Regions from separate parts of the Salinicoccus bachuensis genome, predicted to be linked through region 3. Evidence: riboswitches for the same ligand, from Rfam matches in the RefSeq annotation. Region 3 holds a riboswitch; each other region holds the start of a gene.

Region 1 (8,098 bases), 440 kb from region 3:
GAGCTCCTCGGCGGTACCGTGCAGGGTGACTTCAATGACGATGCGACAGAAGCGGAACTCAAGGTCGGTGAAGACAGCGTCTATGTCATCGAACAGCGCAACAGCCAGCTCGAGAAGGAGGGGTATGGAAGCGTCCACCACTTTTCACTGCGTGTCGAAGATGAGGCCGAGCTGCTTGAAATCGAGGAGCGTATCGATGAGGAGAACTGGAAGAATTCCGGCATCGTCGACCGCTATTATTTCAAGGCGCTCTACATCACGACTGTGGGCGGCATTACGGTGGAGGTCTCCACAGACGGTCCCGGCTTCGATATTGATGAACCGGTCGAATCACTGGGAAAAAACCTCTCCCTGCCTCCCGATCTGGAGGAAAACCGCGACCTGATCGAAGCCTATCTGACACCTCTGAGCTGAATAGTTTCCAGGACATCCATCCAAAAGGAAGGTGAATGCCATGAAATACGGCGAAAAAGAGATTACAGCATTTTTCCACGAACTCGACCGGAGCAGGTTCATGGACCGGCATAAGGAGGAAGCTGGAATGGATGTGCCCTTCCCCATCGGGCATGGGCAGACGATATCCCAGCCCTCCCTTGTCCTTGAGATGACCCTCCGCCTCGACCTTGAATCCGACAGCAAGGTGCTGGAGGTCGGCACCGGTTCCGGCTTCCAGACGGCACTTTTGGCAAAATTTGCTGCAAGCGTGTATACGGTCGAAAGAATCAGGGCACTTCATGACAGCTCCAAGGAAAAACTGGCTGCAGAGGGATTCTCCAACATCCATTTCCACTATGGGGATGGCAACCTCGGCTGGGAGGCACACGCGCCATATGACAGGATCATGGTGACTGCCGCCGCCAAGGAAATTCCCCCTGTCCTCGTCAGCCAGCTGGCGCCCGGCGGAAAGATGGTCATCCCCGTCGGTGACACGTTCGACCAGGAACTCAGGCTCGTCGAAAAGGACAAAGATGGCGGAATCAATACTTCCTTCATCGAACATGTAAGGTTCGTCAGGCTCAAAAAAGATAAAGAATAGTCCGTCCCACTTCCCTTGATGTATTTGTTGCTATACTATATAGTGTATAACAATACATACTAGGAGGATATGAAATGACGACAGACGTACTCTACAAACAGTCCTACAAGAACCGCCTCGGTGAAATCAACAAGCTTGCCCCGGAAGCCGCAAAAGCATTCGGACAGTTCGACCAGAAAGCGATGGCGGAAGGCGTACTCCCTGCCAAACTGAAGGAGCTCATCGCTGTGGCAGTGGCCCATGTGACCGGCTGCCCATACTGCATCGATATCCATGTCAAGAACCTGAAGAAGCTCGACGGCTCCAAAGAGGAGATGGCGGAATCCATCATGGTCGCCACTGCCCTCAAGGCAGGCTCAGCATATGCCCACAGCATCAATGCACTGAATGCCTATGATGGAAACGAAGACGACAGCCTCTATGCCAAAGGGGACCTGAAGAACCTCGCACAGCTCAATAAGGTCACACCTGAAATCAACAAGGCATTCCAGCAGTTCGATGCTGCTGCCATGCAGGAAGGCGCGCTCACAGCAAAAGAGAAAGAAATCATCGCTGTCGCCATCGCCCATGTGACCGGCTGCCCATATTGCATCGAAATCCATACGGGAAATGCTAAAAAGATGAATGTCACGAAAGAGGAGATTGCCGAATCCATCTTCGTCGCAACAACATTGAAAGCCGGTTCGGCATATGCCCACGGCATCAATGCACTGAACGCCTATGATGAATAGATGAAAAGAGCCTCATCCATACAATATGGATGAGGTATTTTTATATCATCTATCTATGGCTGCCCGCTTCCTCTTTCCCTACCGTTTCAAGCTCACGGCCAAGGAACTTCGCAAGTTCAAGCATGCCGTATTGGCCGGCTTCGGCTTCTGCATCACTGTTGTAGTTTGTATTCGTGTTGATATCGTAAGTGTAGAGGTTTCCGTCTTCATCCTGGATGAATTCTATGCCTGCAACATTGATGCCGTTGTTTGCGAGCACCTTCTTATAATTTTCAAGGATCGGATGGTGGAAATCCTTGATGATCCTGAATTTCGGGGTGCCTTCTTCCTCCTGCTCCCCTGCCGGACAGAACAGATCCTCTATGGAACACGCATCCGCCGGGCACAGTTCGAATCCTTCGGACGTGTCGACACGGACGGCATAGACGAATTCACCACCGACGAATTCACAGCGCGTAATGGAGGCGTCCGGTGATTTGATGTAGTCCTGGAGCAGTGTCACACCATCCACCGGCTCCTCGAATGCCTCGCTTCCGACATATGCTTCAAGGGCTTCGATGGAATCGAACAGCTGGACACCGAGACCTTTGCCTGCACGGTTATGCTTCGTGATGAAGGATTTCCCCTCAAACCGTTTCGCCGCTTCCAGGATCTGGTCCTTGCCGACAGCAGCCACGGTATTCGGCGTCTTTACGCCATATTTTTCAAGCTCCAGGTATTGGGACACCTTGCTCACTTCCAATTGCAGGGCCCGGCTGCCGTTGATTACCGTACGCCCGTGGTACTCAAGCCACGCAAGGACAGCATTCGTGAGCTCCGGAGAATAACGGTTGCCCCGTGTGTGTGAAGATGCGCTGATCCTGTTGTAGAAGACCCCTTCCGGCGGCTCTGCAGTCAGATCCACCTTGCCCTCTGACAGGAGCCAGTCCTCGTAGGGCAGCCCCAGTTCATCCAATCGCTTGAAAAGGTGATCGGTCCATTCAGGGTTTTCGTGCAGTACATATATTTTAGCCATGCTACATCACTCCTTCAGTATTCATAAAACACAACTTATCTGCGTATGCTGCACCTATAAAGACAGAAGCCCTTTTCGGATAGGAAAAGAGCTTCTGACAATCTATATCTCTTCTCATCTTCCAGGCACAGACCTGATGGAATTGGCACAGTATTCATAAGGAACCCGCTGCCGAAGCTTCGTCGGGCCATCTCCCTCTGCTTCTCTGGATAAGAATCAATTCATATTAAGTTGATAGGTTAAAGAATATTCTATGCCATAATCCATGGATAGTCAATAGGAACAGCCTAAATTCAAAAAGGATGCGGTTAACACGGAAGAGAACACTGCAGCAATCCGCATGGTGCTTGCCCCCTCTCCGGGTGGATAGAGCCCATGAGAAGATATATAACTTCGCAAACAGCAAATATCCTCCAGGACCATGGTCCCGGAGGATATTTTTTATTACTTCACCGCTTCCGGCAGTTCAATTTCACCAACATCATTGAATGACGTGAATTCGACATCGCCTGACAATGCATAATCCCCTTCGGCATCTTCACCTTCGGCATCATAATCGATGGACTGGATGAGCGCGTCTTCCTTACCCACCACAATCTCTACATCATTCTGTATGGCAGAAGTATCGATGGCACCGAATTCCACGGCGAAGAGCGTTTCGAATGTCTTGAACACTTCTTCACTCTCTCCATCAATCGTATAGATGACCTGATCGTCCTCCTCTGTAGATTCCAGTTCGTCCTTGATATCCGCAAACGAGAGGACTGCATTTTCGTACGTCACATGATAGAGCTGCTCGGCACCGACGGAATCAGAAATATCGATCCAATCCGTGCCATTGTTGTAGTACGTCTTTCCATCCTTGGAAATCGTGCGGTCCTCGCCTTCAGATTTCAGATGGAGTGATGGCGGGTCGCCGTCCTTGAACCGTACATCGGCTTCAAGCATTTCCGGCGCTCCGCCATCGACAACCGCCTCAAGATCAAGGACAGCCTGATAGCTCTCAATTTCCCCGGCCTTCTCCACGACTGCAGAAAGTGCTTCATCGTCCGTCTCTATATCAGACAATGAACGCTCCGTCTCGCGCGATTCCTGTGTCGCCTCTTCTGATGTTTCATCTATATTATCCTGCGTTTCCTCCTCCTGGCAGCCGGCCAGAATGGCTGTTGCAGTGAGGGTCGCGAACAGATATTTTGAAACCTTCATATTCCCTTGCTCCTTAGAACGCTGATTTTTCATAAATCATATCATGGATCATTTCAATTCACTAACAATATGCTAGTGGCTGACACGCCGCCTCGGCTTCTTTCCCGATTGCCTGCGCATCTCCTGGATGCGGCTGAAGGTGTAGATGGCAAGGCCACTCCATATCAGGATATAGGCCACTGTATGGATGTCCGTGAATGCTTCGTCATACATGAAGACACCGATCAGCAGCATGATCGTCGGCGCGAAGTACTGAAGGATGCCAATCAGGGACAGGCGGATGCGCTGGGCCCCGAGCGAGAACAGGAGCAGCGGAATGGCTGTAATCACCCCTGTGCCGATCATGACCAGACTGTCTGCATTGATGCCGAAGTTCCCCCCGCCACTGCCTTCAAGGAACAGTATGTATATGAGGGCGAATGGCGCAAGGACAAACGTTTCAACAGCCAGTGCGAATACCGCGTCCATATTGATGACCTTCTTGATCAGACCATAGATACTGAACGACAGCGCCAGGGTAAGAGAAATCCATGGCGCGGAGCCGAGACCCACCGCCAGGTATGTAACACCGAGGAAGACGATGATGATTGCCATCCATTGTGACTTTGAGAACCGTTCTCCAAGGATGACGAAACCGATTAATATGCTGATCAATGGATTGATGTAGTAGCCGAGGCTTGCATCCAGAATATGTCCGTTATTCACCGCGATGATGTACAACAGCCAGTTGGTGGTGATGACAGTCGAAGCGGCGAACAGTGCAACGATTTTCTTCCTGTCGCGGAAGATGAATTTCAGGTCCTTGTAGAACAGGTGCATCCTGTTGGTGACAAGGATGAATACAATCATGAATACGAAGGCCCACAGGACCCTGTGTGCGATTAGTTCATAGGAGGAGATATGTTCAACCTGCTTCCAGTAGATGGGCAGGAACCCCCATATCAGATACGCCCCGAGGGCAAAAATTATACCTTTGCTGTTTTCACTCACGTCTTCACCTCATTTTAAGCATTACAGCAATTTTACTCCTCTCAAATATTATTTCAAGACAAAAAATAAGATTGAAACAGATGTTTCAATCTTGGGCGGGGATTCATGGCTGGTGCATCCGCCGGTATTCCCGGTCGAGTGTATCACGGCTCTTGAAATAGTATGCGGTGATGCTGCCGACCATGAAATACATCACCACGGCATATGCCGCAACCATCAGAAGTGCGCCTGCCACCATGAGTATGGGAAATGCGATTTCATTTACAAAAAGGCCTGCCGGTATCGCTGCCACGATGAATATGAGATAGATGGCGAGGGGAATCATCCAGAGCAGGAAATTGCTGAAGAGCAGTTTCCATATGCGCTCCCCTCCACGGAACATGACCTCCCAAGCCACCTTGAACTTGTCTGTTGTGGGACTGAGCGGCTGGTCGATATAGGCCATGTAGACAAGGAACATATAGATGGCAATCATCAGATAGGGGATGTATGAAATCATCACCACCAGAAAATTGAGCAGGACGAGTCCAATAATCAGACCGATCTGGCCGCCCGACAGGCCGCTCCCCTGCTCAAATGTCTCCGCCAGCGTAATCAGCGGCATATTGACCGCCATCAGGATGAACTGCATGATGAGGCCGAGCACAAAGGAAATTGCGAAATAGGCGGCCAGTACGAGCAGCCCCAGCTTGATCACTTTGCTGTACCTGCCTTTTGTGAACACTTTGAATGCTTCCCTGAAACCGAAGTCACGCCCCAGGCAAGTGCAGGCATAATACCGCATTACACCTACTCCGAACGGATAGAACAGGAAGATTCCGGCAAGAAGGAACAGGAACCCTACTGCGAACACCCATAGCACCGCTACTCCACTGTCGATGAATGAAGCCGGCAATGCCATCACCAGAATGAACAGGACGGCGGCCGCATACATCAGTATGAACGCCAGTACCGTCAACCAGAACGTTTTCATATGGCTGCCGGCGCCATTCCTTTTATATGCTGCCTGATAGTCGAACATGAAACGCCCTCCTTTTTCTTCCAGTATACCACTTGGCTGCCTGTCTTTTAATCCATAACATGTGGTTTGTCACACATTGCGTGACAAACCCGCTTTTTGTTTATATTGTAAGCGCTCACTTTTCGGCTTATATTTAGAGTACATACCAAATATTTATAAGGGGTGACACTTATGTCCGAAGAAAAGAAAGGATTCTCCCGCAAAGTCCAGGCATTCGGCTCGTTCCTGAGCAGCATGATCATGCCGAATATCGCCGCCTTCATCGCCTGGGGACTGATCACAGCACTATTCATTGAAGCCGGATGGCTGCCGAACGAAGAACTTGCCGGCATGGTCGGTCCGATGATCACATACCTCCTGCCACTGCTCATCGCCTATACCGGCGGTAAGCTCGTCCACGACGTCCGGGGTGGGGTCGTCGGCTCCACTGCGACAATGGGGATCATTACAGCATTCCCCGACTCCCCGATGCTCCTCGGTGCCATGATCATGGGACCACTCGGCGGCTACCTGATCAAACAGGTCGACCGTGTGCTTGTACCGCGCATCCGCCAGGGACTTGAGATGCTCGTCAACAACTTCTCTGCCGGCATCCTCGCCTTCCTGCTTGCACTGTTCGGCTTCTATGGTCTCGGCCCTGTCGTTTCCTGGCTGACGAATATGCTCGGAAGGCTCGTCGACATCGTCGTCGAGGCTGGCCTGCTGCCACTGGCGAGCATATTCATCGAGCCCGCCAAAGTCGTATTCCTGAACAATGCCATCAACCATGGTGTGCTGACACCACTGGCCACCGAAGAAGTACAGGAAGCGGGACGCTCCATACTGTTCACGCTCGAATCCAACCCGGGTCCCGGCCTCGGCATCCTCGTCGCCTACATGGTATTCGGCAAGGGGACTGCACGTGCCACTGCACCGGGTGCTGCCATCATCCAGTTCGTCGGTGGTATCCATGAGATCTACTTCCCGTACATCCTCATGAAACCACTGCTCGTCGTCGCCGCAATACTCGGTGGCGCCACAGGCATCTTCACTTTCAGCCTGTTCGGCTTCGGCCTGTCCGGCCCTCCGGCACCAGGCAGCATCATCGCGTACTTCGCCATGACGCCAAGGGGCGAACATCTGATCATGTTCCTCGGCGTATTCGCAGCCGCACTCGTCTCCTTCATCGTGGCTTCACTCATACTGAAATTCACACGCCAGCCTGACGACGACATCGTCGGCGCGACGGAGAAGATGGAAGCGACCAAAGGCAGGAAATCTTCTGTTGCAGGTTCCCTGACACAGGCTGAAGCTGCTGAAACGGAAACTGCAGAAGCTGCGACCTTCGACTACGGCAAAGTGGACAAGATCGTCTTCGCCTGCGATGCCGGCATGGGTTCAAGTGCCATGGGTGCGGGCATGCTGAAGAACAAGTTCAAAAAAGAAGGACTCGACATCGAAGTCACGAACTCCGCCATCAACCAGCTGAAGGGTGACGAGGACATCATCATCACACAGAAGACCTTGACTGAAAGGGCGGAAAGCAAAGTGCCGACTGCCAAGCATATCTCGGTCGACAACTTCCTCAACAGTCCGAAATATGACGAACTGACGGAAGAGCTGAAGCGGGAACAGAAGGGCGTGGCAACAGACGGCCAGGAAGCAGCGGACGCGCCGTTCGACTACAGCACGGTCGACAAGATCGTCTTCGCCTGCGATGCCGGCATGGGTTCAAGTGCCATGGGCGCGGGTATGTTGAAGAACAAGTTCAAAAAAGAAGGGCTTGACATCGATGTCACGAATTCCGCCATCAATCAGCTGAAGGGCGACGAAGACATCATCATCACACAGAAGACGCTGACTGAAAGGGCGGAAAGCAAAGTGCCGACTGCCAAGCATATCTCGGTCGACAACTTCCTCAACAGTCCGAAATATGACGAACTGACGGAAGAGCTCAAGAAACACCAGAAATAGCTATGAATACAAGGAGGTGCCATTATGATCAGTTCTCGGGAGAAAAAAATCATCAACGAGCTCATCTATCATAATGGCACCTTTCTGCTCATCAAGGAATTGGCAGACACGCTGGGCGTTTCCTCAAGGACCATCCACCGGGAACT
Region 2 (8,098 bases), 550 kb from region 3:
AAGTGGATCGAAGTCCAGTTCCTCATGATAGTCGTCCTCCATGATCTGGACGAACAGTTCCCATTCAGGATAATTGCCGCGTTCGATCGCCGTGTAGAGATCCTGTGTCGCATGGGCGACATTCTGGGATTGGATGTCGTGCGCCTCCTCCTGTGTCAGGTTGCGGATGCCCTGTTTCGGCTCCCAGTGGTATTTGACGAGTACGGATTCACCCTTGTCATTCACCCATTTGTAAGTGTTGACGCCGGAACCCTGCATGTGCCGGTATGAGGCTGGAATACCCCAGGGCGAGAACAGGAATGTGATCATGTGCGTCGCTTCCGGCGAACGGGAGACGAAGTCGAACATCCGTGTCGGATCGGGCACATTGGATACCGGATCTGCCTTGAAGGCATGAATCATATCAGGGAACTTCATGGCATCACGGATGAAGAAGATCTTCAGGTTGTTGCCGACGAGGTCCCAGTTGCCGTCCTCTGTATACATTTTTATGGCGAAGCCCCGTGGGTCGCGTTCCGTTTCAGGCGAATCCTTGGCGCCTGCGACGGTGGAGAAGCGTACCATGAGTGGCGTCTTCTTGCCTTCGCCGGAAAACACTTTCGCGCGTGTATACTTTTCTGCCGGTTCGTCCCCGACTTTGCCGTAGGTTTCAAAGTAGCCGAATGCGCCGGTACCCCGCGCATGTACCACCCGTTCCGGTACTTCTTCGCGGTCGAAGTGCGACATCTTTTCAAGGAAATGGTAGTTTTCCATCGTCGCCGGTCCCCGGTCGCCGATGGTGCGCAAGTTCTGGTTATCTGTGACGGGCCGGCCCTGCCGGGTCGTCATCGTATCGCGTTCCGCTTCTTTCTCGCGTGGAATCTCATTTTCTTTCTGATAGTTCTTATCTGCCAAAATCAAAACCTCCTATGATCTGGTTCGTGACCAATTACGGAAAGATGATGCTTGGAAACATGTCAATCAGAACAGTCTACTGTTTATACTGATTCCAATCTGTACACAATACAATTATAGTGTCAGAACAGTCTGAAATCAAATGATATGAAAGATATACATGCCAAATCCAATTCCTATAAGAAAACTAGAATTTGGTGTTGACTTTGAATATCCTATGGGATATATTAGTCATCATAACTTAATAATTTCAGAAAATTCTTATCAAGAGAGGTGGAGGGACTGGCCCTTTGAGACCTCGGCAACAGACCGTATGTGAACTGTGCCAATTCCAGTAGCGATTTGCTAGAAGATAGGAAGAGATGTTCTATTTTATAAAATAAAGCCCCTCTTCTTATTTTCAAGAAGCAGGGGCTTTTCAATATCAAAAAGCGGAGGTATGAACATGTCAAAAAAACAGATCCATCTCAACGGCTTCATCCAGAATTCACCGTCCCCCCATTCCACGGGGCTGTGGAAGCATGAAAAGGACCAGGGTACGGGCCACAACCGTCTGGAATACTGGATTGATACGGCGATGACACTGGAGCGCGGAAGGTTCGATGCACTCTTCATTGCAGATGTGCTGGGGACCTACAGCGTCTATGGAAACAACCATGATGCAGCGGCAAAGCACGCCGTCCAGCTGCCCGCCCATGATCCGACACTCGTGATTCCTGCCATGGCAGCCGTTACAAAGCATCTCGGGTTTGCACCGACGATTTCGACTACATATGCACAGCCCTATTCCCTGGCACGTCAGCTGTCGACGCTGGATCACCTGACCGAGGGCCGGGTGGCATGGAATGTTGTGACATCATACCTTGAGAGCGAAGCCGTCAACATGGGGCTCGAGCAGCGACTGCCGAAGGAGATGCGGTACAACCGTGCAGATGAATTCCTCCAGGTCGTGTACAAGCTCTGGGAGGACAGCTGGGCGGAAGATGCCGTCCAGTATGACAGGGAAAACGATACGTTTGCAGACCCTGACAAGGTGCACATGATCAACCACCGCGGCGAATTCTTCAATGTGCCGGGGCCGCATCTTGTGGAGCCCTCTCCCCAAAGGACGCCTGTACTTTTCCAGGCGGGGGCATCGCCGAAGGGGCGCGACTTTGCAGCGAAGCATGCGGAAGCGGTGTTCACGAAGAATCATTCCCTGGAAGCCCTGGCAGCCTATGTGAAGGATATCAGGGAACGTACGGTGGCCCAGGGCAGAAATGCAGACGACGTCAAAGTGTTTCCGATGATCCTGCCGATCATCGGGGAGACCGAGGCGGAAGCCTATGAAAAATATGAAGCGCTCCAGAACAGCGTGAGCTACGAAGGGACGGCGTCACTCCTGTCCGGCCACACGGGCATCGATTTTTCCCAGTATGATCCGGACCAGTATATCGAAGACATCGAGACGGAAGCGGTACAGGGGAACCTCGACATGTATACGAAGGATCCGAACCGCAAGTGGACATTGCGGGAGGCCATCAAGAATCACGGGCTCGGCAACGGGACGGTGAAATTCATCGGCACCCCTGTCCAGATTGCGGACCGGATAGAAGAGTGGGCCACAGAAGGTGACGCAGATGGCTTCAATATCGCCCAGACCTATTCACCGGGCACGTTTGAAGAATTCGTCGACCTTGTCGTACCTGAACTGCAGGCGCGCGGAATCTACCGTACGGAGTACGAGGGTGAGACCCTCAGGGAGAACATGTTCGGCAAAGGCAGAAAGCACCTTGCAGACAATCATCCGGCAAAAAGACCAAATCTCGCAGGCCAGTGGTACTAGCGTAGGGAAAGGAGACATACATGGAACAGATTACCCTATATACTTGGATCGGCTTTTCCGTATTTCTGCTGCTGATGCTTGCGGTCGGCTATCTGAGTTCGAAAAAAATGAAGACGATCGGTGACTTTGCGACAGGCGGCGGCAAGCTTGGCCCGTATGTACTGGGCTTTTCATTCGCTGCAACATATTTGAGCGCCGCGACTTTCCTCGGGTATCCGGGATGGTCCCATGAGTGGGGGCTGTCCAACCTCTGGCTGTTCCTCGCCATGATTGGAGGCGGACCGATTGGTGTCCTCATGGTGGCCAAAAAGGTGCGGAAGCTGAACACGAAGCAGAAATCGCTATCCCTGCCGGACTGGCTGGGTGATTTCTACAAAAGCGACATCCTGAGGGTGGGGACGGCCCTCATCCTCCTGTTCAACATATTCTATATCGCCGCCCAGTTCGTGGCGGGCGCAAGAATATTCGAGTATCTGCTCGGCATGTCCTATACGACCGGACTCATACTCATCGCCGTCATTGTCGTCGTCTATGTATTTGCAGGCGGTGCCCTGGCCGACATATATACCGATGCCATCCAGGCTGTATTGATGGCGGTCACGGCCGTCGTCATATTCATCTCGGGCATCGTCATCTTCTGGCGCGGGAGCATCGCTGATACATTTTCCGGCATTTCGGGCAATCTTGCCTCACAGAACGAAAATCTGGTGGCGGTATTCAATCCCGAATCCCTGCACTTCTATTCCTTCGGGGCAGTGTTCGGCGCCATCGCCATCCAGTGGGCGTTCGCCTCTGCACCGCACCTGTTCAATAAGGTGCTCGGACTGAAGCATGAGAAGGACCTCGGGAAGATGATCGCGACCTACGTCGTCGTCGCCTCCCTGTGCGTCCTTGTCCTCTTCGGTGGCCTATACAGCCGGGCGGCACTCGGCGATTCGGTCGCTGCAGCGGACCTCGCACTCGTGGACTATATTATCTGGGCGTTTCCTGCCATCTTCGTCGCCTTTTTCGGCGTCGTCATACTGGCAGCTGCAATGTCCACGACGGACGGCATCTTCGTCTCCATTTCGACGGTATTCGCCAATGATATCTTCCTGAAGTTCCTGGTCAAGCGGAACATCGTCAAAGTCAGCGACGAAAAGGCGCAGAGGATGGCCTTCCAGATCAGCCGGATGACTGTGCCGATCATCGGCCTGCTTGCACTCCTCATCGTCATCCGTCCGCCCGAATATATGGGCGACGTCATGTGGATCGGCATCTCGGGCATCGCCGCTGGAACGATGGGACCGATACTGCAGGCGGTCTATGCGAAACGGAAGGCACCGGCGAGGGCCGCCGAACTGTCGATGATAGTCGGCCTCGGTTCCTACCTGTTCCTCTACTTCAGCGGCATCATCCCGAGCACAATGTCGGCAGGAGCTGTCGCGACCTTCATCGGCATCGCGACCATCAACGTCGCCTCGTGGGTGCTCCGTCCATCCACAGAGGTGAAACCAGTAGAAGAAGGAGGGTCCTGATGTTCGTCAATGAAATGCTGTCCATCTGGCTTTACGGATTCATCGGTACATTATCCTTCATTGGATTGTTCATATGGAAGGGATATATGAAAGACCGGTAGACAGAACAGACGCCATGCGAGTATTCGCATGGCGTCTTTCTTCATATTATACATCTGCCAGCCTTTTAAACATCGTGCACCCTGTTTTTATATTTTCATCGATGAAATCATATTCGGAAGTATGGATGGGCGGATGATCCATGCCGTTGCCGATATAGAAGTACGCCGCCGGCACTTCTTTTGCATAGTGGCCGAAATCTTCAGAGCCGCGGATGGCTTCATGGAGTTCATTCACTTCCAGATCGGCCTCCATGGCAGCTCTGCGCACTTCATCAGCCATGGCAGGGTCATTCACCGTTTCGGGGAATGCATCCGAATATTCGAATGAGACTTTCAGTCCGCGGTTCATTGCTTCATCGTGTGCAATGGTGATGATATCCGCCTTCAGCTGCTCGAGCTCCTTTTCATGAAGGGCGCGGATGGTCAGCGACAATTCGCCTGCATACGCCGCCATCCCGAAGTCCCGCTCTCCGACATCCACATTGATGATTGTGGCAAGCAGCAGGCCACGGCTGCCTTCGGTCAGTCTTGGAATTTCACTGATGAGGTGGGCAATGGAGTGGGCTGGATTGATGCCATCCTCCGGCGTGCTTGCATGGGCGGGCTTTCCCGTCATTCTGATGACCATGCCTGTGGAGGCGCACTGGAGATTTCCGTCTTTTATATTGATCGACTGGTATGGCATGCCGCTCATGTTGTGGCAGCCATATATCCTGTCGATGTTCTCGTCCCTCAGCAGAGGGAGGCACTGCTTTGCACCGTCACCGGTCTCTTCGGCAGGTTGGAAGAGGAAGAAGATGCTGTTGGCACTGCCCATCTGGTCGACTTCAAGTGCGAAGGCGGCAAGGGTCGCTGCATGGCCATCATGGCCGCATTTGTGTGCCTTGTCCGGAACTTTAGAAGCCCATGGAATATCAAGGGTCTCCGCCATCGGCAGGGCATCGATATCCGCCCGAAAGGCGATGTTGACGCCGTCGGTACCGCTGCGGTATGCAGCATAGAACCAGCTGCCATGGTCGACGATTTCCAGGGAAGTATGTGCCGTGATGAAATCCATAAGGTGCTGCTTCGTCCAGGCTTCTTCATTGGAAAGTTCCGGATGTGCGTGCAGCTCATGCCGCAGATTTCTGGCAAGTTCAAAATTTTTGATGTCCATGTCTCCACTCCTTATCAGGACTTGTAGATCTTTAGGAAAACTTTAGCATGCCGGCTGCCATAAGTAAATTTATGATTCTTCTGAAAATATTCTTGTGCTTTACCTTCTTGTTTGTAATAATGTTATTTATTGTTTGAAAATTTTAAAAAGGGAAGGTAACTATGGAAAATAATCAGAAGAGGGGAATCTTCAACCGTTTCCTCGATGTAGTCGAAAGGGTGGGAAATAAACTTCCCGATCCGATCGTACTCTTCATCATACTGATGTTTACGATTCTCGGCGCCTCATTCATTGGAGGCATGCTCAGGTGGGAAGCGGTAAACCCCGCTGACGGTGAAACAATCCAGGCGGTGAACCTGCTCAACGGCGAGGGAATCGTCCGCATCTTTACAGAAGCAATAACGAACTTCAGTGAATTTCCACCCCTCGGCATGGTATTGGTCGTCATGATCGGTATCGGAATGGCCGAGAAATCAGGATACTTCGAGACGGCGATGAAACGTGCCATCGAAGTATCACCACAGAAACTCATCCTGCCGGCCATCATCCTGGTCGGCATCATCGGCAACGTGGCCGGTGACGCTGCACCGATCATCCTGCCACCGATTGCGGCGATGGTCGTCATGAAGCTCGGCTACCATCCATTCGTCGGACTGGTCATGGCGTATGCCGCCTCCCTCGGTGCATTCGCGGCCAACATCATCCCGGGAATGACCGAAGCGCTGGCGCTTGCATTTACAGAGCCCGCCGCCCAGCTGATCGACCCCGACTATACAGGCAGCCTGCTGATGAACTACTACTTTACGGCAGTGGCCACTGTCTTCCTGCTCATCATCGTCTATTTCGTGACGAAGAAGATCACAGTGCCCCGCCTCGGTACATATGAAGGCATGGAGAAGGCCGACCATGAACCATTGAAACGGGAAGAAGTCGTGGCCCTCAGATGGGCGAACATTTCCGCACTTCTGACATTCATCGTCTTCATGGTATTGCTGCTTCCGGAGAATGCGATCTTCCGCAATGCAGAAACGGGCTCCATCATACAGGACTCCCCGTTCATGAATTCGATCATATTCATATTGACGATATTTTTCTTCGTCCCAGGCCTCGTCTATGGGCTCAAGGCGGGCACGATACGCTCGACGAGGGACTTCGGCAGCATGCTTGGCGATGCCATGGGCACAATGGGCAGTTATATCGTCCTTGTATTCTTTGCTGCCCAGATGCTCGCCTACTTCAGCTGGAGCAACCTCGGCCCGATCATCGCCATCAAGGGGGCGAATGCCCTCGAGGCGGTGAATGCATCTGGCATTCCGCTCATCATCGGGTTCATTTTGCTGGCGGGGCTCATCAACCTGCTGATCGGCAGTGCTTCGGCAAAATGGGCCATCCTGGCACCGGTATTCGTACCGATGTTCATGCTGCTCGGCTATGACCCGGCATTCACGCAGATGCTCTATCGTATCGGGGATTCGTTCACGAACCCGATTACACCAATGCTGCCATATCTGCCGCTCCTGCTCGCGTTTGCACAGCGCTATGACAAGAATGCCGGACTCGGCACACTGCTGTCAGCCCTGCTGCCATATTCGATCGTCCTGTTCTTTGCTTGGACGATACTGCTCATCGTATGGTATCTGCTCGGCATACCACTTGGTATCGACGGGCCGATCTACCTGCCTGAATCTTGATAATTGAGGAGAATGGAAAATGAATCTGCAACAACAGATTGAAAATGTAATGGAAGAAGTAGTCACATGGCGCCGCACGATGCACAAGCATCCGGAAATATCATTCCATGAACATTGGACAAGCGGCTATATAAAATCAGAACTTGAAAAAATGGGGGGTGTTGAAATTTCCCAGCCGACGGAAACGAGTGTCCTCGGCATCATAAGAGGGGCGAATCCCGGCAGGAAAATCGGCCTCCGTGCAGACATCGATGCCCTGAAGATCCAGGAGGAGCGTAGGGATATAGACTTTGCCTCCACGAATGACGGCGCGATGCATGCATGCGGCCATGACGGCCATGCTGCCATCCTGCTTGGGGCCGCCAAAGTGCTCTTGCATAATATCGAATCCCTCCATGGGGAAGTCTACCTGATCTTCCAGCATGCTGAAGAGGAACCGCCGGGCGGTGCACAGGAAATGGTCGCAACAGGACTCTTCGATGACCTCGACTTCATCTATGGCCAGCATCTATTCACACCGATACCGACAGGGAAAATCGGCATCACGAATGGACCGATTACATCAAACTCCGATACTTTCGACCTGAAGATCCAGGGGCGGGGCGGCCATTCCTCCCAACCCGAGAACTCGATCGACCCGATCGTCATCGGCGGCCAGATTCTGAACCAGTTCCAGACGATCATTTCACGAATCACCTCGCCACTCGATTCCGCAGTCATCTCGACGACGAAATTTCATTCCGGCAGTGCGAAGAACATCATCCCGGACAGTGCGGTGCTCGAAGGCAGCATCCGCACCATCAATGACGAAACACGTGAAACGGTCAGGGAACGGATGGAAAAGGCGATCGACGGCGTCTGTGCCATGTATGGTGCAACCTACGACTTTTCATTCAACTATGGCTATTCCGCGG
Region 3 (8,098 bases):
CATCGCTCCCGAGTCCCGCATTTCGGTCATGGGCAGAAGCTATGGCGGACTGATGACGCTTCTTCTCGTTACCCACCACCCCGAATTGTGGGCATCAGCAGTGGATATCGTCGGCATCTCGCATTTGAGGACCTTCCTGGAACATACGCCACCATGGAGGAGGGCGTTGCGGGCTGCGGAATATGGTTCGATAGAAGAGGCGGGCGCATTTCTTGATGACATCTCGCCGCTCCCCAGAAGCGGTGACATATCGATTCCGCTCATGGTCTTCCACAGTCATCACGATGCCCGTGTCCCGTACAGCGAATCGGTCCAGATTGTGGAGGCTTTGAAGGAAAACGATCAGTATGTCGGATTCACTGCATATGAAAATGAAGGCCATACCTACATGCATCAGGAAAACATCGATGATATGAACAGCCAGATCCTCGAGTTTCTCAACCGGACATTGTAGTATGCCATAAAAATGAGGCACACCATTGGTGCGCCTCATTTTTCTATTGGCCCAGAAGCTTTTCGGAGAGTGAGACGATATATTCGAGCTTTTTCCACTGAGCATCTTCCGTGAGTTCATTGCCGTGGTGGGTGGAGGCGAATCCACATTGGGGACTAAGGCAGAGCTGATCTTTCGAGACATATTTGGATGCTTCCTCAATCCGTTCCCTGATAATTCCTTCGTCTTCAAGTTCGCCACGCTTTGAGGTGAACAGTCCGAGGACGACCCGGGGCCCTGTTTTCGGGATATATGAAAGAGGTTCGAAGTCTCCGGAACGGTCATCATCATACTCGAGGAAGAATCCGTCAACCTTCTCCTTGGCAAAGAGGACGGGAGCAATTTTGGCATAGCTGCCTTCGAATGCCCATTTTGATCTGTAGTTTCCACGGCAGAGGTGGGTGGTGATGACCATATCTTCAGGTTTTTGCTCGAGTACCCCGTTGAGTACCCTCAGTGCCAGTTGAATCAGGGATTCCCTGTCATATCCGCTGTCGTTGAATGGAATCTCCGGTGCATTGAGTCCTGCGATGTATACGTCATCGAACTGGAGGTAGCGGCACCCGGCATCGTAGAACGCCTGGACCGCATCCTAGTATGTCTTTATGACGTCTTTCGCATATGCCTCGACATCCGGATAAAACTCCTGGTTCCTGATGCCTGCATTGAACATCTGGTTCGGACTTGGAATCGTCTGTTTGGCCACTGCACGGTCTCCGACGATTTCCTTGAACTCGATGAAGTCCCTGATATGCGGATGGTCTTTATTGAAAGCAACCTTCCCTGTGACACGAACATCGTATCGTTCCGTCTCGATGCCATCGAACTGGAAGCCTGTATCAGGAACGTAGCCTTCCACGCCGGCCAGGTGTTCCAGGAAATCGGTATGCCAGAAGCGTCTTCTGAATTCCCCATCGGTGACGGCCTTGAGTCCCACTTCAATCTGCCTGTCGACCACATGTCTGATTTCTTCGGTTTCGATTTCTCGCAAGCGCTCGTAGGAAATCCTGTCCTCCTGATAGTCCGTCCGCGCCTTATGGATGCTTTCCGGGCGCAGCAGACTGCCGACATGATCGGCCCTGAATGGTGCTTTGAGTGCTGTTTTCGTCATCTGGATCCCTCTTTCACATAATATTAATATAATAAAATCCCCAATTGTCCGATGCGGATAAATTGGGGATGACGATCATCCATTTATCTCATCTTCGAGCAATGCTCCTGGAATTAGCACGGTACCAGCGGTCCGCTGCTGAGGATTCGGCGGGCCAGTCCCTCCACCTCTCTGGATAAGAATCTCAAATATTATATTATGAAGCACTTTAAATGATAAAGAATTTTCTGTCAAGTCGTATGGAGGCCATCTGCAAAATTCTAAATATAAACTACTTGCATAAAGTAAGTAAGTGATGTATCATTTAGTTATCTTGAATTGAAGATAAAAATTATTGGAGGTTTTTAACAATGACAACATTCGTAACAGATCCAGCCCACTCTGAAGTCGGTTTTCAGGTAAAACATATGATGGTCTCCAAAGTGAAAGGATACTTTGAGGATTTCCATTTCGAAGTGAAGACGGACAAGCTGGAGACTTTCGAAAATGCTGAAGTCTATGCTGAAATTGACGTCAACAGTATCAGCACGAAAAATGAAGACCGTGATGCACATTTGAAATCCGAGGACTTCTTCAATGTCGAGAAGAGCCCGAAAATTACATTCAAATCCAGCAATGTCACCAAATCCGGCGATACTGTATCGGTGACGGGTGAAACGACGATGAACAGCATCACCAAAGAGATGACGATCGATCTCCAGTATAATGGAAAGGGCACAAATCCATGGGGACAGGAAGTCCATGGCTTCGAAACTGAATTCACCATCAACCGGGAAGAATTCGGCCTCACATGGAACCAGAAGCTGGAAACAGGCGGCGTACTGGTGAGCAAGGACGTAAAGGCACAGCTTGAACTGCAGTTCTCAGAAAAAAGTGAATAGGTAAAGAAGCCACCGTGCAATGCACCAGCCGGCGCCCAGTCGTTTTAATGACCGGGCGCCGGTTTTTTCATAGTGGATGGGTCAATATTGAAATTTACTAAAATTGTATAAGCTGTTATACTTTATTGAAATTCAAATATAAAGGAGATGACCTATGTTCTCCCATTGTCGCAATACGGCAGTTGGCATTACGGCTTCATTATTAATACTTTCAGGATGCAGCAACGCGATCGAAGAGACGCAGACTTCATTGTCAGACATAGAGGCACAACAGGAGGCGGCGATTCAATCATTCACTCAGCTGGCTGATCTGGAAAGCCGTCTGCAGTCAGAATTTGAAACCGTATTGGAGGAAGACGAAGATCTAAGTACCCTATCTGACGGTTCTGCCCAAGTCCATACGAATATTGAAGAGAGGCGGGGGGCATTGGAAGCGCTGTCGGAGACCAGCGGGGAATTGCTCAGCCAGCACGAAGAGATGACGCAGATCGACAGCGATGAGATATCGGAGGAGGCGGTCAATGGTGTCCTTGATTCCCTCGATTCCGTGACAGGCTCGCTTGATGAGTTCACATCAGCCTATGAAGAGCAGCTGTCCTCCCAGACAGCATATTTTGAATCCCTGGGGCAGGATGACTCAAGCTATGAAACATTCCAGAAGGGAATCGAAGCGGTCAATGATGAAATGGAAGGCATCCGGGCACTACGGATTCAACTTGATGAGGAGTTTGTGGCGTTGGAAGAGGCCCACAGCACCCTATCTTCACAGTTGGAGGAGACATCGAATGAATAGCATGATCCTAAAGGAGGCACGATATGTTTAAAAAGCGGTTTCTATTGATGGCGTTATGCAGCAGCATGCTGTTGGCCGGCTGTCAGGCTGATGGCGAAGAGGCAGAGACGGACGTCGCCGATGCAGAGGAGCAGACGGAAAACCAGCAGGAACAGTCGGAACAGGAGAACCAGGCCCCGGCAACAGAAGAGGCGGAAGAAGCTGAAGCGCAACAGGAAGATGGCGGAGAAGAAGGCACTGAAGATGCAGCATTCCAGTACGAAGTCAATGCGGATACATATGCGGTCCAGCCGATTGAAAGCAGTGGTGCAGACCCGCAGGTCGCCCTGCTCACTTATGACGATGCTCCAGATGGTCATGCAGTGGAGATTGCAGAAATTCTGGCAGAACATGATGCCCCTGCCATTTTCTTCGTCAACGGCATGTATCTCGAATCCGAGGCGGGGCAGGAAGCCCTCCGCGCCATACATGAGATGGGTTTTGAAATAGGGAACCATACCGAGACGCACGCAAGCCTTCCCGATCTGTCCCCTGAAGCACAGCGTGAAGAGATTGCATCTACAAACGAGCGGGTTGAAGCAATTACAGGTGAGCGCCCACGCTTCTTCCGTGCACCATTCGGACAGAACACCGAAGCGTCCCGGGAAATCGCCGAGGAGGAAGGCATGGAGCTCATGAACTGGACATATGGCTACGACTGGGAGCCGGAATATCAGAATGCTCCGGCACTGGCGGACATCATGGTCAATACCGAGTATCTGAATCATGGAGCCAACCTTCTGATGCATGACCGCTCCTGGACCCGGGATGCTTCAGCAGAGATCGTGGAAGGATTGAGAGACAAAGGGTATGCACTTGTCGACCCTGCTCTGATCGCTTCTCCAAAGAGGGAGGAGATGGCACAATGAGGAGACATTTATTCATCATCGGAATCGTGGGTATGCTTGCTGCACTCTTCCTTCCATCCACAGCAGAAGCCGAAGAGACACAGATCATCAAGCTCCATGATGCACCATTGCTGAGTGTGCCTGAAGAGATTCCTGACCAGTTCAAATATGATGATGGTGTAGATATCGCCTATCCTGAAGAAGGGGTCAAGGGCATTTACTTATCAGGCTATTCGGCCGGTGGGGAAAGAATGGAAGATCTGACCGGGCTTTTGGCAGAAACGGAACTGAATGCGATGGTCATCGATGTCAAAGAGGATCATGGGAATATGATGATGGATCTTGGTTCGGATATGGAGACGATCCAGAACGCCTCCATTGACCATATTGATCCCGAGGCGCTGATGGATCATATGGAAGAGGAGCAGATATATCCGATTGCACGGGTCGTCGTCTTCAAGGATTCATTGCTCGCCGAAGCGCGGCCGGACCTCTCTTTTACTCATCCTGATGGCACTGTCTGGAAAAATGGGCGCGGAGAGAGTTTTGTCAATCCATTCTCGAAGGAAGTGTGGGAATACAATGTAGAGGTGGCCAAGCAGGCGGCGAAACTCGGTTTCAAGGAGATACAGTTTGACTACGTACGCTTCCCGGAAGGGTTTGAACACCGTGCCGACACTCTCGACTATACACTGGGCGACTATGAGAACAGTGACAAGGACAGTGTCCAGCAGCGTGTTGATGCAGTGACCGATTTCGTCGGCTATGCCAAGGAAGAACTGGAACCGTACGACGTGGATGTATCCGTCGATATATTCGGTTATGCCGCAACACAGCAGGAAGCACCGGGTATCGGCCAGAATTTCTCGAAAATATCGAGTAACGTCGACGTCATTTCCTCAATGATCTATCCGAGCCACTGGGGAGACGGCTACTTTGGAGTGGAAAAGCCCGATCTTGATCCCTACCAGGTGGTGTCCGAATACACGAAAGTCGAAAATGAAGTGCTGGGTCAGCTTGAAGATCCACCGACTTCCAGGCCATGGCTTCAGGATTTCACCGCTTCCTATCTGGGCAGTGGAAACTACAAGCCATATGGCGTAGCGGAAGTGGAGGCGCAAGTACAGGCGCTCTACGATAATGGAGTCGAGGAATTCCTGATATGGGATGCCTCCAACAGATATACACGCGGAGTGGACTATTCCAAGGAGTAGTTCCGCTGGCGTATTCATGGACGGGACCCGGTGCCTTTTGGCGCGGGTCCTATTTTTATGGGACAACCCAACCTGACAATCATGATATAATAGCCAATGAATGAACCACTGCAGGTTTCAGCATGAAATTTAAAAGGAGCATGGATTATGGACCACCACAGCATCATCGAAGATGCAAAAGCACAGGTGTACGATTTTCACAGTTCGGACAGCACGGGACATGACTACTGGCATGTCATGCGTGTGTACAATAACGCCCGCATGATACAGTCACAGGAGGGTGGAGACCGCTTCATCATAGAAGTGGCAGCTCTTTTCCACGACATGATCGACTACAAGCTGACTGATGATGAACACGCACAGCTTGATGGAATAAAGGCATTCCTGAGCAGGCGGGGAGTCGGGGCAGACGTGATCGAGCGGATCACTCACGCCATGCAGGCGGTCTCCTTCAAGGGTGGGAACAATACTGTTGCAGTAGAGTCGGTGGAGGATGCAATCGTCCAGGACGCCGACCGCCTCGATGCACTCGGGGCAGTCGGCATTGCGCGGACTTTCATATACGGTGGCAACAAGCGGCATGAACTCTACCATCCGGACAGGGCAGCGCGCGAGGATCTGACATTTGAACAGTACAGCCAGGAAGACAATACGATGATCAACCATTTCTATGAAAAACTGCTCAGGCTGAAGAATCTGATGCACACGGATACTGCAAGAAGCGTGGCGGAAGAGCGCCACCGCTTCATGGAAATGTATCTGGAGCAGTTCTACCAGGAATGGGAAGGCAAGCGATGAACCCCCGATGGGGAAATGATGAATAATTGAAGTAATGACAGGAGGAAGACAAGTGAAGGTAGAACTTACGAAATTCAGGGTGAAGCCGAATAAAAGTGACAAAGTGGAGGAATGGATGGCATATATCGAGGAGAACATGGATGATGCACTCCTTACACTGGAGGGCGAGAAGATGTATGTCGAAACAATATTCAGGGAGCAGAACGGAGAGCATGAATATCTCTATTGGTACAGTGTCCAGGAGGATGATCCAGAAGATGAGGAGGACTTCAATATCAACCAGAAGCTGGTGGATTTCTTCGACGAGTGCATTGACAAGACCTTCCAGCCGCTTGATCTTGATGCTTCCGTCGTAATGATGCCAAAGCGTATCAGAAACGCAATGTTCACCGGAGGGCAGGCGGACACACATGAAGAATCCATTGACTGAAAAACATCCACTTATCGAACAGATGGCTGACAGCAGGGCGGTGTTCTGGCGAAACGACCACTATTCGGCATTCCAGCCGAATCCGTCCGGAGCTCTCCTGAAGAAGGAGGATATCATGGAAGCGGACAGGCGGCTGAGGCGTTTTGCACCGTTTATAGAAGCGGCTTTCCCGGAGACGGAAGCGCAGAGCGGCATCATCGAGTCGCCATTGGTCCAAGCAGATGACATGAAGGAATACCTTGGTACAAGATATGGGGTGGCCATCGATGGAACGCTCCATATCAAATCGGATGACAGCCTTACCGTATCGGGTTCCGTCAAGGCACGCGGCGGCATATATGAAGTTCTGAAATATGCCGAAGATCTCGCTTTGGAACATGGAATGATCGATTCCGATGATGACTATGGACAGTTTGATACGGAGAAGTTTCGGCATTTCTTTTCAGACTATACCATCATATGCGGATCGACCGGCAATCTCGGCCTCTCCATCGGCATCATCGGTGCCGCTCTCGGATTCAAAGTCGTCATCCATATGTCGAGTGATGCCAAACAGTGGAAGAAGGATATGCTGGGGCGCAATGGTGTCATGGTGGTCGAGCATGAGGACGACTACAGCAAAGCAGTGGAAAAGGGCAGGGAAGAGGCCCTTGCAGATGACAAAAGCTATTTTGTCGACGATGAAGATTCGGAACCGCTCTTTCTCGGCTATGCAGTGGCTGCATTGCGTCTTGAAAGACAGCTCGAGAAGAAGGGGATCCGGGTGGATGCGTCACATCCGCTGTATGTGTATCTCCCGTGCGGGGTCGGAAGCGCGCCCGGCGGCATCAGCTTCGGCCTGAAGCATGTATTCGGTGATGCGGTCCATCCGGTATTCGCTGAACCGGTGCACTCCCCATGCATGCTGCTTGGACTCATGACGGGGATGCATGATGGCGTGTCGGTCCGGGATATCGGCCTCGACAACAGGACGGTTGCGGACGGTCTGGCAGTGGGCAGACCATCAAAGTTTGCAGGAAAGCTGCTCGCTGATGATATCCACTCGCTCTATACGGTCCAGGACGATGAAATGTACACGCTTCTGGCTGCATGCTATGACCGGGAGCATATGAAGATCGAACCTTCCGCAGCAGCCGGCCTGCCGGGTCCTGCCATCCTCCACCGGAATATTGACCGGTCTGAAATCCGGAGTGCCACACATATCATCTGGAGCACGGGCGGTAGCATGGTGCCGGATGAAGAATGGCAGGAAGACTACCGGAAGGGGAAGGGCTAGTACTCTAATAAAGGGCAGGATGATTGTCAAAAAGATGGGGCGATAGTATAATATTTATTTGAATTTGGCTATTGCCCTCAGTTTTGAAAGCAGGTGAAGATATGGAACGGTCCGAATTCAAGAAAAAAGTGATCGACTATGCCCATTCGATAGGAATAGACCAGATCGGCTTCACCCACGCGGAGCCTTTCACCGAGTTCAGGGAAAAGCTCATC
Region 4 (8,098 bases), 1.3 Mb from region 3:
TTCATACCAGTCGATATGCTTGTATTCCTCGAGGATCGGATCGATGAACATGTTCATGCGTGTGCAGTCCGGGCACCAGTCGGCGAAGAACTTGATGATGATCTTGTCATCGCCCTGTATTTTCTTGCTATAGTCGTCATATTGTCTGATTGCTTCCATTATCAGTGCTCCTTTAACAGTGTGATTACCATCCATTTTATCATCTTTCGGCCAGAATATGAAACGGGCGGCCCGATTCTGCTTGCAATATGCATTTATTTGCAAGTATATTATGGGTAACAAACCTTCTGGAGGTAATGGATGATTACATTATATGAATACCCGAAATGCACAACCTGCCGCAAAGGGAAGAAGTTCCTGCAGGAAAATGATGTGGAATTCGAGAGCATCGATATGGTGAAGCAGCCGCCGGATGCAGGCAGGCTCTCCGAACTGGTGGAGCGCTCCGGCAGAAATATTGATGACTTCTTCAACAAACGCGGCAAAAAGTTCAAGGAACTGGGCCTCAAGGAACGCCTGGATGAAATGACGGAAGAGGAGAAGATTGAACTGCTGTCGACAGACGGGATGCTGATCAGGCGGCCCCTTCTCTACGATGGCTCCGGCGTGGTTATCGGCTTCAAGGAGGAGGAATACAAACAATTTGTGAACGGCCGGAATTAGCCTTGCCTAAATAGTGTGAACTATGAGATTATATAAGTGTATAAGAAAAAGGAGGTTTTTGTCGTGGCAACACCTAAAGAATTCAAGTATTCAGAAGATCATGAATGGGTCAAATTTGAAGATGGCAAGGCGACAATCGGTATTACGGAATTCGCCCAATCCGAGCTCGGTGATATCGTATTTGTGGAGCTGCCTGCTGAAGGCGATGAAATTACTACTGGGGAGTCATTCGGCAGTGTGGAGTCCGTAAAGACGGTATCCGAACTGTATGCACCACTCAGTGGTACAGTAGTCGAGATCAATGAAGGACTCGAGGACAGCCCTGAGCTTGTCAATGAATCTCCTTATGAGGAAGCATGGATGGTGGTCATTGAACTGTCCGATGAATCACAACTTGATAAACTGATGGATGCGGATGCCTACGAAGAAATGGTGGATGCATAAAAACTGAAACTCTGGACATCGTCTGGAGTTTTTTTAAAATATGATACCAGGGGTGATGGCAGTGTATTTTTCCGATAAAGTGCTCATTGTCGAAGGAAAGACGGATAAGCGGCGCATCGAAGAAGTATTGATTGAACCTGTACAGATCATATGCACCCATGGTACAATGGGAATCTCAAAATTGGATGAGATTCTCGACCAGCTGAATGGCTCCGACATCTATATCCTGTCCGATGCGGACAAAGAGGGAAGAAACATCAGGAAATGGTTTAAAAAACATCTGAGTGAAAGTACTCACATATATATTGACCCGAAATTCGGTGAAGTGGGCCGCTGCCCACGCGACTACTTGGCAAACCTCCTTATGAGACACGATTTCTATGTAGATACAAGCCTGATCATGAAAGGTAAGTTCAGTAATGATGAAAGAACCAAAGACAATCGATATTACCAGCCGTATTCAATCTGAGGAGACGTTCGTACTCTATGGCTATGCGCCGATATGTGCAAACTGCCAGATTGCGGAAAGGATGCTCGATATCGTCTCGGAAATGAAGGGAGTTTCATATACTTCCATGAATTTGAACTATCATAAGGACCTCATAGAAACGTATGAGATCAGATCGGCGCCCGCACTGCTACTGTTCAGGGAGGGCAAGCTGGTCCGGGAAGTATATGCATTCCAGTCCGTACCCCATCTGACGGAAGTGTTCGATGAATTCCTTGTTGACGAATAGGGATGCGGATGATAGTATTATTAACAATCTAATAATGAAACTCTTATCAAGAGTGGTGGAGGGAAGTGCCCGACGAAACCACGGCAACCGTCTTTGTGACAAGGTGCCAATTCACTGATCGATTGATCGAAGATGAGAGGCTGATGGATAAAACCGGTGCCTGCTCAACTTTTGAGTGGGCTTTTTATTTAGCGGAGCGGAAAATGCACGACTTTTCCAATATACAAGTCAGGGTGAAACGTATGATCGATATAAGGAAAGCAACGAAAATTTTCAAGACGAAGAACAATACCATCCAGGCCGTGGATGATGTCAACCTTCATATCAGGGAAGGGGAGATATTCGGCGTCATCGGCTATTCGGGAGCAGGCAAATCCACGCTGATCAGAATGCTGAACGGCCTGGAACAGCCCTCCTCGGGCGAAGTGGTGATTGGTGAAGATGTCATCAGTTCGATGACTCGGTCGAATCTGCTCAGGAAACGCCAGAAGGTCTCCATGATCTTCCAGCATTTCAACCTGCTCTGGTCGAGGACCGTCGCCGACAACATCAGCTTCCCACTGGAGATCGCCGGTGTGCCGAAGAAGGAGCGTGCGCGCCGTGTGGCGGAACTGGTGGAGCTTGTCGGCCTCACGGGGCGTGAAGACAACTATCCAAGCCAGCTTTCGGGTGGACAGAAGCAGCGGGTCGGCATTGCGAGGGCGCTCTCCAACAGGCCCGAAGTGCTCCTTTGTGATGAGGCGACGAGTGCGCTCGATCCTGAAACGACGGATGAGGTGCTCGACCTGCTGGTAAAAATACGTGATGAAATGGATCTGACCATCGTCCTCATCACGCATGAGATGCATGTCATCCGCAAGATATGCGACCGGGCGGCAGTGATGGAGAACGGCCGGGTCGTGGAGACCGGACCGGTGATAAAGCTGTTCCAGAATCCGGAGCATGGCGTGACGAAACGCTTTGTCAAAGATGACATCAACGATGAGGAGACGGCCCTGTCATTCGAGGAGGTCAGGGAGATGTTCCCGACTTCGAAAATACTCAAGCTCGGCTTTGTCGGTTCACAGTCGAAAGCGCCGATCGTCTCGCAGGTCGTCAAGAAATACAATCTCGACCTGAACATCCTTTCGGGCAACATCAAGCGGACGAATAATGAGTCCTATGGCCACCTGTATGTGGCGATCGATATTGATGATGCGGACCTTGAAAGCCTGGAGAAGGAACTGGCTGAGCATGCTGTGACAGTGGAGGTGGAAGGATGAGCGAATTCATCAATGCGTTCGCCGAGATGTTCTCATTTGAAAATGTCAAATGGGATGATGTCTTTACGGCGACAAACGAAACGCTTTATATGACCGTCATTTCCACTGTGTTTACATTCATATTCGGGCTGGTTCTCGGAATCATCCTTTTCCTGTCATCCAAAAGCGAGCATGCAGCCAGTGCACCGATCTATGGCGTCACAGCATTCCTCGTCAACCTGTTCCGTGCGATTCCATTCATCATACTGATCATCCTCCTCATCCCGTTCACGAAAGTGCTGATGGGGACGATCATGGGGTCGCAGGGTGCACTGCCTGCACTTATCATTGGTGCGTCACCATTCTATGCCCGCCTGGTCGAAATCGGACTCAAGGAGATCGACAAAGGGGTGATCGAAGCGGCGGAATCCATGGGTGCAAATACATGGACGATCATCTGGAAGGTGCTGTTGCCTGAATCACTGCCCGCCTTGATTTCAGGCATCACCGTCACCGCCATCATGCTTGTCGGCTCCACAGCGATTGCCGGCGTCATCGGTGCGGGAGGCCTTGGCAACCTGGCGTACATGGTCGGGTTCACAAGAAACCAGAGCGATGTCACTCTGGTCGCAACTGTAGTAATACTGGTTATCGTTTTCATCATCCAGATTCTGGGGGATCTGACTGCCAAAGCAGTCGACAAACGGTAATCATAAAAATAAAACCAATCAGGAAAGAGGGAAAGTGTAATGAAGAAGATTTTCTTATTGCTTGCCATTTCAATTTTCGCAGCCATTCTGGTGGCATGCGGCAACGGAGGTTCGGAAGAAGCCACAACCGAAGATAGTGAAGAAAGCGAGGAAACATCCGAAACAGCTGAAAATGAAGAGACTGAAGAGGCGGGTGGTACGATATCCATCGCAGCTTCCCCGGCACCGCACGCTGAAATCCTCGAGGAAGCGGCAACGATCCTGGAAGAGGAAGGCATTGAACTCGATATAGCAATCGTCAATGACTACACGACGCCAAACCGTCTGCTTGCGGACGAGGAAGTGGATGCAAACTACTTCCAGCACACGCCATATCTGGAAACGGAAAAGGAATCCCATGACTATGACATCACAAGTGCGGGAAATGTACATATCGAGCCGATGGCCGTATATTCCCAGGACTATGATTCATTGGAGGAACTGCCGGACGGATCGACGATTCTCGTGTCCAACAACCCGGCTGAGGAAGGCCGCTTCCTTTCCTTCTTCGTAGATGCAGGACTGGTCGAAATCGAAGAGGGCATCGATATTGAAGATGCGACTTTTGATGATATCACATCAAACGAGAAGAACTTCGAATTCGACAACCAGACAGCACCGGAGCTGCTTGTGAGCATGTATGAAAACAACGAAGCGCCGGCTGTCATCATCAACTCCAACTTCGCATTGGACGGCGGACTGAGCCCGACGGAGGACTCCATCGTCGTTGAAGATGGCAATTCCCCTTACGCCAACCTTGTGGCGGTACGTACTGGAGATGAGGAGCGCGAAGACATCCAGCAGCTCATGGAAGTGTTGCAGGGTGAGGAAATCAAGCAATTCATCGAAGATAACTATGAAGGTGCAGTCATTCCGGTGGAATGATGGCCCAGCCCCCGGTCATCTGGCCGGGGGTTTTCAAATGAAAAAAACCGGCCCATTTTTTCATTTGGAAGGGGAAAATGGACAGGAGGAATTTAATTTTTACTGTTACCATATGCATTTTTAGGGTAAATATATACTGTATAGCATTTTGATTGTAGAGGGGGAGGAGAAATGAACGGAGAAAATGCGCAAGTTTTCGACAAATCACTCGTGATGGTCTCTTTTATCGTGTCCGCCTTCACAGCAGTACTGGGTCCGCTGCTCATATGGGTGCTGAAAAAGGATGACGATCCTGCCACCGGCGAGGCGTTGAGGCACGTGGTCAACTTCGGTCTGTCGTACACGATCTACATGTTTGTCGCATGGCTTACATCCTTCATTCTCATCGGTCTGATCATCGGCCCGATCATCACCATCGCGTTCTATGTGTTCCTGATCATCGGAGCCATCAGGGCGAATGAAGGGAAAGTCTACAAACCCCCATTCACCCTGGACATCGTCAAGTAGTTCGTTTTCATTTACCTCATGACTATTATCAGTCGTGAGGTTTATTTTATTGCCGGATTGGCGTTAAAAGAAGTGTAAAGGTTTAAAGTGTGGCGCATTTACGTTATAATATAGTGGTAATTTAAATCCCGTGCCAGGCTTTGACTATTATTTAGAATTATTATAAACTGGTATGGAGAAACTTATACAAAATAATCTGTTGGAGGGTTAATAAATGGCTTCTGTTCTAGAAATCAAAGATCTGCACGTCGAAATAGACGGCAAAGCAATTCTTAAAGGTGTCGATCTCACACTCAAGCAAGGAGAAATCCACGCGGTGATGGGACCGAACGGTACAGGTAAATCCACGCTTGCCCAGGCGATCATGGGACATCCGAGATATGAAGTGACTCAGGGTGAAGTCCTGCTCGATGGCGAAAACGTACTTGAAATGGAAGTTGACGAACGTGCGCAGGCCGGCCTTTTCCTCGGCATGCAGTATCCATCCGAAATCTCAGGTGTGACAAACTCCGACTTCCTCCGTTCTGCAATCAATGCACAGCGTGAAGAGGGCGACGAAATCAACCTGATGCAGTTCATCAAGAAACTGGACAAGAACATGAACTATCTGGAAATGGATCTGGACATGTCAACACGCTACCTGAACGAAGGATTCTCCGGCGGGGAGAAGAAACGCAACGAAATCCTGCAACTTATGATGCTTGAACCTAAATTCGGCATCCTGGACGAAATCGACTCCGGTCTTGATATCGATGCACTCAAAGTGGTATCCAAAGGCATCAATGAACTTCGTGGCGAAAACTTCGGCGCGCTGATCATCACACACTACCAACGTCTTCTGAACTACATCACACCTGACTTCGTTCACGTAATGATGCAGGGCCGTGTAGTGAAATCCGGTGGCGAAGAGCTTTCCAAGCGTCTTGAAGAGGAAGGTTACGACTGGATCAAGGAAGAACTTGGCATTGAAGACGAAACTATCGCTGCAGATGTAGAATAGGACAGGAGGATGACCATGGCTACTGAAGTTAATGAATATGTTATCAATGCTGATGAAGTCATTTCCCGTGCAGAATCACGCGGTGAATCTGAACTTCTCATCAGCAGGAAAAAAGAAGCACTAGAACGCATCGAATCCCTCGATATGCCGAAGCCGGACAAAACGAAACTCAACAAATGGGATTTCTTCACAGTATCCCAGCCGGTGACGGACAGCGCGACATACGGCTCCCTGGAGGAACTGCCTGAAGCGGTCAAGAGTCTTTTGGATATCGAGCACACGAAAAACATCTATGTACAGCACAACAACACCCCGGCATATCTGCAAGTCTCCGATGAACTGCTCGACCAGGGCGTGGTGATTGAAAACATCATCGAAGCCAGTGCAAACCACCCGGAACTTGTGGAGAAGTATTTCATGACCGAAGGTGTGAAGATTGATGAGCATAAGCTTGCTGCATACCATGCGGCGATGCTCAACGGCGGCTTGTTCGTCTATGTACCAAAGAATGTGCAGATTGAAGATCCGGTACAGATGGTTGTACTTCACGATGATGAGAAGGCATCACTGTTCAACCACGTACTGATCGTTGCCGATGAAGGATCTGAACTGACTTACGTCGAAAACTACCTTTCCAACGTGGACAAATCCAATGAACAGTTCAACATCGTTTCAGAAGTCATTGCGAAAGATAACGCGAAGGTCAACTACGGCGCAGTGGACTTCCTGTCTGAAGGATTCACAGGCTATGTCAACCGACGCGGTGTCGTCGGCCGTGATGCAACACTCGACTGGGCACTCGGTCTGATGAACGACTCCAATGTCATCAATGACAATACGACTTACCTCATGGGGGATAATTCCATATCCAACCTGAAGACGGTCGTTGTGGGCCGTGGTGAACAGACGCTCAACTTCACAACACAGATCATCCATTACGGCAAGGACTCCGCAGGCCATATATTGAAACATGGCGTAATGAAGGACAGTGCCTCCAGCATCTTCAATGGTGTCGGGCACATTAAGCATGGTGCGACGCGCAGTGACGCCCAGCAGGAATCCAGAGTATTGATGCTGAGTGAAAAGGCGCGTGGCGATGCGAACCCGATCCTTCTGATCGATGAAGACGATGTTACAGCAGGCCACGCAGCTTCTGTCGGACGTGTAGATCCGATCCAGCTGTTCTATCTGATGAGTCGCGGCATCTCCCAGAAAGAGGCGGAGAGGCTCGTCATCCACGGCTTCCTTGATCCGGTAGTGCGTGCATTGCCGATTGAATCCGTCAAAAACCAGCTCAGAGAAGTCATTGAACTCAAAGTTCTCTCAAAATAAGCTTTAAAGGGGTTTTCCCGCATGAATGCCAAAGATATCAGAAAGGATTTCCCAATCCTTGATCAGCAGGTCAATGGCAATGACCTCATCTACTTTGATACATCAGCAACGAGTCAGACACCGTCACCTGTAATAGATGCAATGACTGCGTATTATGAAGCGTACAACTCCAATGTGCACCGCGGTGTGCATACACTCGGCACAAAAGCGACAGATGGTTACGAACAGGCACGTATGAAAGTGAGATCATTCATCAATGCCAAGCGATTTGAGGAAGTCATATTCACGCGGGGAACCACTGCAGCAATCAATCTTGTGGCACGCAGTTTCGGAGACATGGTGATCGAGCCAGGCGACGAGATTGTAGTGACGGAGATGGAGCACCATGCCAATATTGTGCCATGGCAGGAGTTGGCAAAGCGCAAGCAGGCGGAACTGAAGTTCATCCCGATGGAAGCGGATGGCACTTTGACGATGGAGAATGTGGAGGCGACAATCGGCGAGAACACGAAGATCGTCGCCATCACCCACGTCTCGAAC

The links. Region 3 has a riboswitch for S-adenosylmethionine ahead of RQP18_RS08725 (5-methyltetrahydropteroyltriglutamate--homocysteine S-methyltransferase). Riboswitches for the same ligand answer to the same signal wherever they lie in the genome.
Region 1: another riboswitch for S-adenosylmethionine. It lies ahead of RQP18_RS11045 (ATP-grasp domain-containing protein); the one in region 3 lies ahead of RQP18_RS08725 (5-methyltetrahydropteroyltriglutamate--homocysteine S-methyltransferase).
Region 2: another riboswitch for S-adenosylmethionine. It lies ahead of RQP18_RS11575 (LLM class flavin-dependent oxidoreductase); the one in region 3 lies ahead of RQP18_RS08725 (5-methyltetrahydropteroyltriglutamate--homocysteine S-methyltransferase).
Region 4: another riboswitch for S-adenosylmethionine. It lies ahead of RQP18_RS02415 (methionine ABC transporter ATP-binding protein); the one in region 3 lies ahead of RQP18_RS08725 (5-methyltetrahydropteroyltriglutamate--homocysteine S-methyltransferase).

The regions. Positions count from the first base shown of each region.
Region 1 covers NZ_CP138333.2:2,157,781-2,165,878, forward strand. Annotated here, with positions in the region: gene RQP18_RS11030 (VOC family protein) at 1-414, shown strand, start outside; gene RQP18_RS11035 (protein-L-isoaspartate(D-aspartate) O-methyltransferase) at 455-1,036, shown strand; gene RQP18_RS11040 (carboxymuconolactone decarboxylase family protein) at 1,111-1,767, shown strand; gene RQP18_RS11045 (ATP-grasp domain-containing protein) at 1,817-2,782, opposite strand; SAM riboswitch class I at 2,894-2,998, opposite strand; gene RQP18_RS11050 (hypothetical protein) at 3,227-3,988, opposite strand; gene rarD (EamA family transporter RarD) at 4,061-4,978, opposite strand; gene RQP18_RS11060 (hypothetical protein) at 5,082-5,999, opposite strand; gene RQP18_RS11065 (PTS mannitol-specific transporter subunit IIBC) at 6,171-7,952, shown strand; gene RQP18_RS11070 (BglG family transcription antiterminator) at 7,977-8,098, shown strand, end outside.
Region 2 covers NZ_CP138333.2:2,271,970-2,280,067, reverse strand. Annotated here, with positions in the region: gene RQP18_RS11580 (catalase) at 1-828, opposite strand, end outside; SAM riboswitch class I at 1,153-1,253, shown strand; gene RQP18_RS11575 (LLM class flavin-dependent oxidoreductase) at 1,340-2,719, shown strand; gene RQP18_RS11570 (sodium:solute symporter family transporter) at 2,740-4,236, shown strand; gene RQP18_RS11565 (M20 metallopeptidase family protein) at 4,384-5,493, opposite strand; gene RQP18_RS11560 (AbgT family transporter) at 5,655-7,184, shown strand; gene RQP18_RS11555 (M20 metallopeptidase family protein) at 7,204-8,098, shown strand, end outside.
Region 3 covers NZ_CP138333.2:1,717,597-1,725,694, reverse strand. Annotated here, with positions in the region: gene RQP18_RS08730 (S9 family peptidase) at 1-454, shown strand, start outside; partial or broken gene RQP18_RS08725 (5-methyltetrahydropteroyltriglutamate--homocysteine S-methyltransferase) at 498-1,604, opposite strand; SAM riboswitch class I at 1,690-1,786, opposite strand; gene RQP18_RS08720 (YceI family protein) at 1,955-2,485, shown strand; gene RQP18_RS08715 (YkyA family protein) at 2,640-3,278, shown strand; gene RQP18_RS08710 (polysaccharide deacetylase family protein) at 3,302-4,186, shown strand; gene RQP18_RS08705 (putative glycoside hydrolase) at 4,183-5,379, shown strand; gene RQP18_RS08700 (HD domain-containing protein) at 5,527-6,177, shown strand; gene RQP18_RS08695 (DUF6176 family protein) at 6,230-6,607, shown strand; gene RQP18_RS08690 (D-serine ammonia-lyase) at 6,588-7,883, shown strand; gene queG (tRNA epoxyqueuosine(34) reductase QueG) at 7,985-8,098, shown strand, end outside.
Region 4 covers NZ_CP138333.2:460,951-469,048, forward strand. Annotated here, with positions in the region: gene RQP18_RS02390 (thioredoxin family protein) at 1-159, opposite strand, end outside; gene RQP18_RS02395 (Spx/MgsR family RNA polymerase-binding regulatory protein) at 301-663, shown strand; gene gcvH (glycine cleavage system protein GcvH) at 727-1,107, shown strand; gene RQP18_RS02405 (toprim domain-containing protein) at 1,163-1,576, shown strand; gene RQP18_RS02410 (thioredoxin family protein) at 1,527-1,844, shown strand; SAM riboswitch class I at 1,885-1,983, shown strand; gene RQP18_RS02415 (methionine ABC transporter ATP-binding protein) at 2,087-3,106, shown strand; gene RQP18_RS02420 (methionine ABC transporter permease) at 3,103-3,795, shown strand; gene RQP18_RS02425 (MetQ/NlpA family ABC transporter substrate-binding protein) at 3,835-4,719, shown strand; gene RQP18_RS02430 (DUF4870 domain-containing protein) at 4,891-5,226, shown strand; gene sufC (Fe-S cluster assembly ATPase SufC) at 5,441-6,226, shown strand; gene sufD (Fe-S cluster assembly protein SufD) at 6,242-7,558, shown strand; gene RQP18_RS02445 (cysteine desulfurase) at 7,580-8,098, shown strand, end outside.